One region of the Spirillospora sp. NPDC046719 genome, then DNA from elsewhere that is predicted to be linked to it. Evidence: riboswitches for the same ligand, from Rfam matches in the RefSeq annotation. Region 1 holds a riboswitch; the other holds the start of a gene.

Region 1 (4,407 bases):
CACGCGCCGCCGAGGGAGAACCAGCCGAGCGCCCCGGAGTAGACGCCGCGGGCCCGCCCCTCCAGCCGGTCGATGATCTCCATCGTGCGGACCTTCGGCGCGCCGGTCATCGACCCCGGCGGGAACGCGGCGCGCGCGCACCCGACCGCCGTCACCCCGTCGCGGAGCCTGCCCTCGACGGTGGACACCAGGTGGTGGACGGGCGCGAACGACTCGACGTCGAACAGCCGCGGGACGCGCACGGAGCCGACGGCGCAGACGGTGTTCAGGTCGTTGCGGACGAGGTCCACGATCATGAGGTTCTCGGCGCGGTCCTTCTCGCTGGCCGCCAGCTCGCGGCGGAGGGCGTCGTCGTGTCCGGGGGCGGCGCCGCGGGGCCGGGTGCCCTTGATCGGCTTCGACCGCACCCGCCCGTCGGACGTCACCGCCAGGAACTGCTCCGGCGAGGCGCTGAGCACCGCGACGCCGGGGAACGCGAGCAGCGCGCCGTACGGGACGGGGCTGACCCGCCGGAGGTGCGCGAACGTGGCGGCGGGGTCGACGGCGGTGCGCGCGGTCGCGGTGTTGGACAGGCAGATCTCGTACGACTCCCCGTCGCGGATCTCGTCCAGGCACTCGGCGACCAGGCCGAGGTACGCCTCCCGGTCGTGGTGCAGCTCGACGGGCGGTTCCGCCGCGTCGCCTGTCAGCGGCCCGGTCAGCGGTGTCTCCGGCTCGGACGGCAGGCCGCGGACGCGCTCGGCGGTCGCGGCGAACCACGCGTCCACCTCCGGGTCGCGGGCCAGGCGGCTGAGGCGCAGCAGGTAGGACTCGCCTTCCGCGTGGTCGATGACCAGCGCCCGGTCGGCGAACACCATCGCGGCGTCCGGGGTGGGCGAGGCGTGCGCGGCGGTGCCGCCCGTCTCGGCCTTCAGCTCGTACCCGAGGTAGCCGACGTAGCCCAGGCGGAACCCGAACGGGAGATCGCCGTCGTCGGGCAGCGCCCGCCGGGTCACCTCCCGTTCCAGGTAGTCGAAGAACGAGCCGGCCGGCTGCTCCGACACGGTGCCGTGCCCGTCCACCCGGACGCGCCGCTCCCCGACCCGGTACGTCACCAGCTCGCCGAGCGGGCCGTCGCCGTCGCCCATCATCGTGAACCGCGACGTCCCCTCCGCGTGCGTGCCGCTGTCCAGCCAGAACGCGCCGGGGCGTCCGGCGAACACCGTCCGGTAGGCCGCCTCGGGGTCGGGCGCCGCCGCCAGCCGGTGGACGTGGAGCCGGTAGGGCCCCGCGCCGTGGTGGGCGCGGGTGAGGTCGCGGAAGTTGGCCAGCAGCTCGCGGCCGTGACCGGTGCGGACGGACTCGGGGTGGAACTGGATGCCCCAGATCGGCGCCGACCGGTGCCGCACCCCCATCAGGACGCCGTCGTCCGACCATGCGACGGCCTCCAGCTCGTCGGGCAGCGCGGTGACCGCCAGCGAGTGGTACCGGACGACGGGCAGCGGCGACGGCAGCCCCGCGAAGAGCCCCTCCCCGGTGTGGACGACCTGGGAGACCCGGCCGTGCACGGGTTCCGGCGCGTGCTCGACCTTGCCGCCGAGCCGGTGGCAGATGCCCTGGTGCCCCAGGCACACGCCGAGCAGCGGCAGCGACCACTCGTCGATCACCCGGGCGCCGATGCCGATGTCGCGCTCGCGGTCGGGACGTCCCGGCCCGGGGGAGATGACCACGTTGTCGAAGTCGGCGGGGGACAGCCCCGACCAGTCGGCGTCGTTGCGGACGACCGTCGGCGGCCGCCCGTTCACCTCGCCCAGCAGCTGGTACAGGTTGAACGTGAACGAGTCGTAGTTGTCGATCAGAAGTGTCCGCATCGGCGACCGCTCCCGGGCGTCGTCATGGATCGCCCAGGCGCACGGCGGCGGTGGCGGGCCGCTCCCCGGTGGTGCTCCACCCTAGGCGCCAGTCACGGCCCGCCCACACTGTAACCGCAGGCGGCGCCCGGTGGTCAGGCCGGCCGGAGGCGCGCTCAGGCCGGCCGGAGGCCGCGGAGGGTGCGGTCGAGGACGGCGCCGACCTCGGCGCGCGCGGCGGCCTGGTCGGCGGCGCGCGCGATGACGAGGCTCGCCTCGATGATCATCGCGACGATCAGCCGGGCCAGCACGCCCGGCGGCTGCCGGTCCAGCTCGCCGGCGTCCATCGCGCGCTCCAGCCACTCGGTGAGCAGCCGCAGGCCGTGCCGTTCCGCGAGGTCGTTCCAGGCGTCGGCGCCGAGCACGATGGGGCCCTCGACGAGCACGAGCCGCTGGAAGTCGCTGTCGACGCAGGTGTCCAGGAACGCGGCGAGGCCGTCCCGGATCTGGGCCAGCGGGCCGCCCGCCGCCGGACGGTCGAGCTGCTGGCGGATCAGCCGCTCGGCCAGCTCCGCGCCGACCTGCTCGACCACGGCGCCGAACAGTGCGGCCTTGTCGCGGAAGTGGTGGTAGAGCGCGCCGCGGGTGACGCGGGCGGCGGCGACGACGTCCTCGGTGCCGGTGGCGGCGTAGCCGCGCTCGGCGAACAGCGCGCGGGCGGCGGCCAGCAGGGCGGCGCGGGTGTCGGCGGCGTGCTCGGCGCGTCGGGACGGCGTCATACCCGCGAACCTATATTGACGTACAGCCACCATGTTTCATACTCGCTGTATGGAGCATCGTCCGGATGCCGGGACGGCCCGGCGCACGGACGACACCCGCGGCTCAGGGAGGCGCACATGGGACTGCCCATGCGGCTGGCGGTCAAGATCGGGACCCATCTGGTGCGGCAGCGGATCCGCGGCACCGCGAAGTTCCCGATGATCATGGAGCTGGAACCGCTGTTCGCCTGCAACCTCACGTGCGCCGGCTGCGGCAAGATCCAGCAGCCCGCGTCGCTGCTCAAGCGGCGGATGCCGGTGGAGCAGGCGGTGGCCGCCGTCGAGGAGTGCGGCGCGCCGATGGTGTCGATCGCCGGCGGCGAGCCGCTCATGCACCCGCAGATCGACCGGATCGTCGTCGAGCTGCTGCGGCGCCGCAAGTTCGTCGTCCTGTGCACCAACGCGGTGCTGCTGCGCAAGCACCTGCACCGCTTCCGCCCGCACCGCGACTTCGCCTGGATGGTGCACATCGACGGGCTGAAGGAGCGCCACGACGAGTCCGTCAGCAAGGACGGCGTCTTCGACGAGGCCGTGGACGCGATCCGGGCCGCCAAGGCCGCCGGGTTCGCCGTCTACACGAACTCGACGTTCTACAACACCGACACCCCCGAGACCATCCGGGAGACCCTGGACTACCTGAACGACGAGCTCGGCGTCGACCGGATGGAGATCGCGCCCGGCTACGCCTACGAGAAGGCCCCCGACCAGGACCGGTTCCTCGGCGTCCAGCAGACCCGCGACCTGTTCCGGCAGGCGTTCGCGGGCGGCCGCCGGCGGCGCTGGCGCCTCAACCACTCCCCGCTCTACCTCGACTTCCTCGAAGGCCGGCGCGAGTTCGCGTGCACGCCGTGGGGCGTGCCGTCGTACTCGCTCCTCGGCTGGCAGAAGCCCTGCTACCTGCTCGCCGACGGCTACGCCGCCTCCTGGAAGGAGCTGCTGGAGACCACCGACTGGGACGCCTACGGCCGCGGCCGCGACCCGCGCTGCGACAACTGCATGGCCCACTGCGGCTACGAGCCCACCGCCGTCCTCGCCACCACGCAGTCGCTCCGCGAGAGCCTCCGGGCCCTGGCGGGCTGACGCCGCGCCTCGTCAGCCTTCCTTGACGAGCATCGGCGGGCGCCCGACGGCCAGCAGCCACGGCGGCAGGATGACGACGCACATCAGCGGCAGCAGCTTGATGTCGGTGACGACGGTGACCGCCATGAACAGGCTCAGCCACCCCTGCCGCGTGACGGCGACGAGCAGCCCGAGCACCCCCGCGCTGATCGCGAGGGACACCGGGACGGAGTCCACCAGCCGGTTCGCGAGCAGCCCGATCGCGACGCCCGCGAACACCGACGGGAAGATCCGCCCGCCGCGGAACCCGCACGACGCGGCGGTCAGCAGCGCGGCCAGCTTCACCACGACGATCAGCAGCAGCCCGCCCGTCGAGTGCGACGACACGTGCTCGGTGAGGGTCTTCATCTCGCTCAGGCCCTTGAACAGGGTGATCCGGCCGCCGATCGCGCCGAGCACGCCGAGCACCGCTCCGCCGGCCACGAGCGCGACGACCGGGCCCGGCAGCCGGTGGAACGCGGCGTGGACGTACGGGAACGCGTACACCAGCACCAGGCCGAGCACGCACGCCGCGAGGGCGATGACCGAACCGCTGACCAGGTCGACGAGCGTGAAGCCGGGGTAGCCGGGGACGTTCACCGCCAGCACCGGCGCGGCGAGCACGACGGTGGTGAGCGCCCCGGCGCCGGCCGCGACGAGCG
Region 2 (4,407 bases), on a different contig from region 1:
AGCTGCACGAGCGGTGCTCGCTGGACAGCCGCCGGATGCGCTACTTCAGCCCGAAGCCGTACCCGCCGCCGCGGGCGATCGAGCGGTTCTGCGACCCGGCGCACGGCCTGACGCTCGTCGCCGAGGGCCCGGACGGGTCGCTGCTCGCCCTCGCGCACCTGATCCACGTGCTCGACCCGGGCGTCGCGGAACTGGCGTTCCTGGTCGAGGACGGCTGGCAGGGCCGCGGCCTCGGCCGCGCGCTCGCCGAGCTGCTGCTGGCGCTGGCCCGCGAGCGCGGCCTGGTGGAGCTGCGCGCGACCGCGCTGAGCGAGAACGTGCGGATGCGGCGCCTGCTGACCTCGCTCGGCGGCCGGACCCGGCGCACCGAGGAGCCGTCCATCGTGGAGATCAGGCTGCGGGCGGACGGCCGCCCCGCCCCCGGGGCGCTGGCAGGATGGCGGGGTGACCGGCATCTATGACGACCCCTGGGCCTACGAGCTGGCCTGCTCGTTCCGCGACGTGGGCGCCGAGACCGGCGTGCTCCTCGGCTGGTGCGCCGAGCACCGCCCGGACGCGGCGGGCCCGGTCCGGACGGTGCTGGAGCTGGCCGCCGGGCCCGCCGAGCACGCCCGCGAGCTGGCCCGCCGCGGCCTGACCGCGACCGCGCTGGACCTGAACCCGGCGATGTGCGCGTACGCGGCGCGCGAGGCCGGGCGCGCCGGGGTCGCGGTCGAGGTCGTCCAGGACGACATGACGGCGTTCGACCTCGGCCGCCGGTTCGACCTGGTGCTGACCATGCTGGACTCCACGTCCCACCTGATGACGCTGGACGCGTTCGTCGCGCACCTGCGCCGCGTCGCCGCGCACCTGGCGCCCGGCGGGCTGTACGTGATCGAGATGTCGCACCCGCGCGACCGGCTCTCGGACGACCCGAGCGTCAGCACCGGCTGGACGGTCGAGCGCGACGGCGTGCGCGCCACCGTCCGGTGGGGCGAGCCCACCGACCTGCTCGACCCCGTCACCCAGATCGCCGACGACCGCGTGACGATGACGATCGAGGCGGACGGCGCGACCCGCGTCATCGAGGACGTCGTCCCCTACCGGTTCTGGACCGCGACCGAGCTCGACGCGGCGATCCGGCTCGCGGGCGGGCTGGACGTCGCCGCCCGGTACGGCGACTTCGGGACCGGTGCGGACGCGGTGGCCCTCACCGATCCCGAGGCCTGGCGAATGATCACGATCCTGCGCGCGTCCTGATCAGGGGGTGGGCGCCCACCCCGGCATCGGGTAGCCCGCCAGCATCTCGCGGACCTCGCCCGCGACCCGCTCGACGACCGTCTCGTCCCCCCGGGCGGCGGCCCGCACGACCTCGTCGATCCAGGCCGCGATCCGCGGCATCCGCGCCTCGTCCAGCCCGCGGGTGGTGATCGCGCCGGTGCCGAGCCGCAGCCCCGACGGGTCGAACGGCTTGCGCGGGTCGAACGGGACCGCGTTGTAGTTCAGCTCGATGCCGGCGCGGTCGAGGGCCTGCGCGGCGGGCTTGCCCGCGACGCCCTTGTTCGTCAGGTCGATGAGGATCAGGTGGTTGTCGGTGCCGCCGGAGATCAGGTCGTAGCCGCGCTCCAGCAGCGCCCCGGCGAGCGCCTTCGCGTTCGCCACGACCTGGTGGGCGTACCGGGAGAAGTCCGGCGTCGCGGCCTCCTTCAGCGCGACGGCGATCGCGGCGGTGGTGTGGTTGTGCGGGCCGCCCTGCAGGCCGGGGAAGACGGCCTTGTCCACCGCCTTCGCGTGCTCCGCCGTCGACATGATCATCGCGCCGCGCGGGCCGCGCAGCGTCTTGTGCGTCGTCGTGGTGATCACGTCGGCGTGGCCCACCGGGGACGGGTGCGCGCCGCCGGCGACCAGGCCCGCGATGTGCGCGATGTCGGCGGCCAGCACCGCCCCGACCTCGCGGGCGATCTCGGCGAACGCCGGGAAGTCGATGGTGCGGGGCACCGCCGTCCCGCCGCACCAGATCAGCTTCGGCCGCTCCTTCAGCGCGAGGTCGCGGACCTCGTCCATGTCGACGCGGCCGGTGTCGGCGCGGACCTCGTACCGGACGGGCGTGAACCACCTGCCCGTCGCCGACACCGACCAGCCGTGCGTCAGGTGGCCGCCCATCGGCAGCGACAGGCCCATCACCGGGTCGCCGGGGTCGAGGAACGCCATGTAGACGGCGAGGTTCGCGGGCGAGCCGGAGTACGGCTGGACGTTGGCGTGCTCGACGCCGAACAGCTCCTCGGCCCGGGCGATGGCGGCCAGCTCGACCGGGTCGACGTTCTGCTGGCCCTCGTAGTACCGCTTGCCCGCGTACCCCTCGGAGTACTTGTTGGTCAGGACGGAGCCGGTGGCCTCCAGCACCGCCGGCGACACGTAGTTCTCCGAGGCGATCAGCCGGATCTTCTCGAACTGGCGGCGGGCCTCCGCCTCGACCAGCCCGGCGATCTCGGGATCGGCGGCCTGCAGATGGGGGACGGCGGGCTCGTGCACGACTACCTCCGCGCTGCTCGCGCCGGAACGCGCTGCGGGCGCCCCGGCCAGGGGACCCGTACACCCAGGCGCGCGGTGTGCGGACTAGTTTCGCTCCCCGGTGGTCGTCTCCACCTTGACTGCGCCAGTCGCGTTCGCCACATCATAGCGAGCCGCCTCCGGCCCCGCCGCGTCCGGCGGATCCGGCGGGTCCGGCGAGTCCGCGCGGGGATCGACACCACGGCAAGCCCGCCGAGCAGCAGCACGGCCCCGGCCGCGACACGCCCCGACATCCGCTCGCCGAGGACCGCCACGGCCAGGACGGCGGCCACCAGCGGCTCGGCGAGGCTCAGCGTCCCGGCCGTCGCGGCGCTCACCCGGTTCAGGCCCGTGACGAAGAACATGTACGCGGCGGCGGTCGCGGCGACGCCGAGCCACGCCACCAGGGCCGCCGACCGCGGCGCCGCGAGCGCGGGCAGGTCCGCGAGCGTCCAGGGCAGCAGCACCGACCCGCCGGCCAGCAGCGTCACCGACACCGCCGCCGCCATTGCGGTCGCGCCGCCGCCCGGCCCGCTCCGGCCGGTGAGGACCTTCGCCGACACCGTGTAGACGCCGAAGCACGTCCCGGCGACCAGGCTGAGCCCGACGCCGAGCAGGTCGACGCGGGCGTCGGGGCCCGGCGCCATCAGCAGCGCGACGCCGCCGATCGCGCAGGCCGTCCCCGCCCACCAGCGCCCGCTGAGCCGCGCCCGGAGGACCAGCCGCTCGCACAAGCCCGTCGAGACAGGCGCGAGCCCGAACACCACGGCGGTCGCGACCGCGGCGCCCGTCCGGCCGACCGCGCTGAAGAACGACGCCTGGAAGATCCCGGTGGCGGCGGACGCGGCGGCCACCGGCGGCCAGGTGCGCCGCGACAGCGTCCGGAACGCCCGCGGGTCGGCCACGAGCACCAGGGCGGCGAGGATCACCCCGCCGGAGAGGATCCGGGCACCGCCGACCGCGACCGGGTTCGCGGCGGAGCCCGCCAGCACCTGCGCCGGGCCGACCGTCCCCCACAGGACTCCGGCGGCCAGGACCAGCAGTGCTGCGGACGGGTTGTTTCGTCGGTCCATGCCTCCGAAGCTAGGCAGGCATGCGGCCGTCAGCACGCTGAGCCGTCATATCTTCGGACACGAAGCTATGCCCCGCCGGTTCTTCGGTTTCGGGACGGCCGACGCGATCTCAGGCGTACGGCGTTCGCCCCATCCGGCCGTCCGCCGCCGGAAGTTCGCCCTGCTCCTTCGGCTGGACGTAGTCGTACACCACGAGGGTGCGGACGTCCACGAACTCCTTGCGGCGGGCCAGCCGGTCGAGCACGAAGTCCCGCAGGTACGTGGTGCTGGGCACCGCCACGTGGACGAACAGGTCCTCGTTGCCCGTCACGACGAACACGCCCACGGCCTCGGGCATCGCGGCCATGCTGTCGCGCGCCGACTCGATCGCCTCGCGCGACTGCGGCCGGATCCGGATCGAGATCAGCGCCTGGACGCCGCGGCCGAGCCGCTCGAAGTCGACCGCCGCGTGGAAGCCGGTGATGACCCCGCGCGAGCGCAGCGCCCGCGTCCGCTCCAGCGCCGTGGACGGCGCGATCCCGACCGCCTCGGCCAACTCCCTGTTGGTCTGCCGCCCGTCCCGCTGCAACCGCCGCAGGATCGCCTGATCGACCGCGTCCATGGGGTCCCCTCCCGAACTCGCCGCCGCGTCCCGAACTCCCGAACGGAAGATGCGCCGCGACAGGGTGATGTCCGAAGGATATTCGGCGCTGTGCACCGGGCTCCAGCGCGGGGCGGGAGGGACTGGTGATTTCACCGATGCCTCCCGTCCCGCACGACGCCGACAATTGGCGGCCCACAGCGGCGGCGCGGGCCGCCCAACGGG

Evidence for each region. A riboswitch is a leader RNA that binds a small molecule or an ion and turns the genes downstream of it on or off. The one in region 1 is predicted to bind ZMP and ZTP.
Region 2: linked by a shared signal. The riboswitch ahead of glyA (serine hydroxymethyltransferase) and the one ahead of pabB (aminodeoxychorismate synthase component I) in region 1 are both predicted to bind ZMP and ZTP.

Annotation. Positions count from the first base shown of each region.
Region 1 covers NZ_JBEYYT010000017.1:17,566-21,972, forward strand. Annotated here, with positions in the region: gene pabB (aminodeoxychorismate synthase component I) at 1-1,850, opposite strand, end outside; ZMP/ZTP riboswitch at 1,875-1,956, opposite strand; gene ABZ914_RS05155 (TetR/AcrR family transcriptional regulator) at 2,006-2,608, opposite strand; gene hpnH (adenosyl-hopene transferase HpnH) at 2,726-3,727, shown strand; gene ABZ914_RS05165 (ion channel protein) at 3,740-4,407, opposite strand, start outside.
Region 2 covers NZ_JBEYYT010000020.1:47,381-51,787, forward strand. Annotated here, with positions in the region: gene ABZ914_RS06180 (GNAT family N-acetyltransferase) at 1-461, shown strand, start outside; gene ABZ914_RS06185 (methyltransferase domain-containing protein) at 445-1,239, shown strand; gene glyA (serine hydroxymethyltransferase) at 1,240-2,511, opposite strand; ZMP/ZTP riboswitch at 2,567-2,653, opposite strand; partial or broken gene ABZ914_RS06195 (DMT family transporter) at 2,784-3,602, opposite strand; gene ABZ914_RS06200 (Lrp/AsnC family transcriptional regulator) at 3,712-4,203, opposite strand.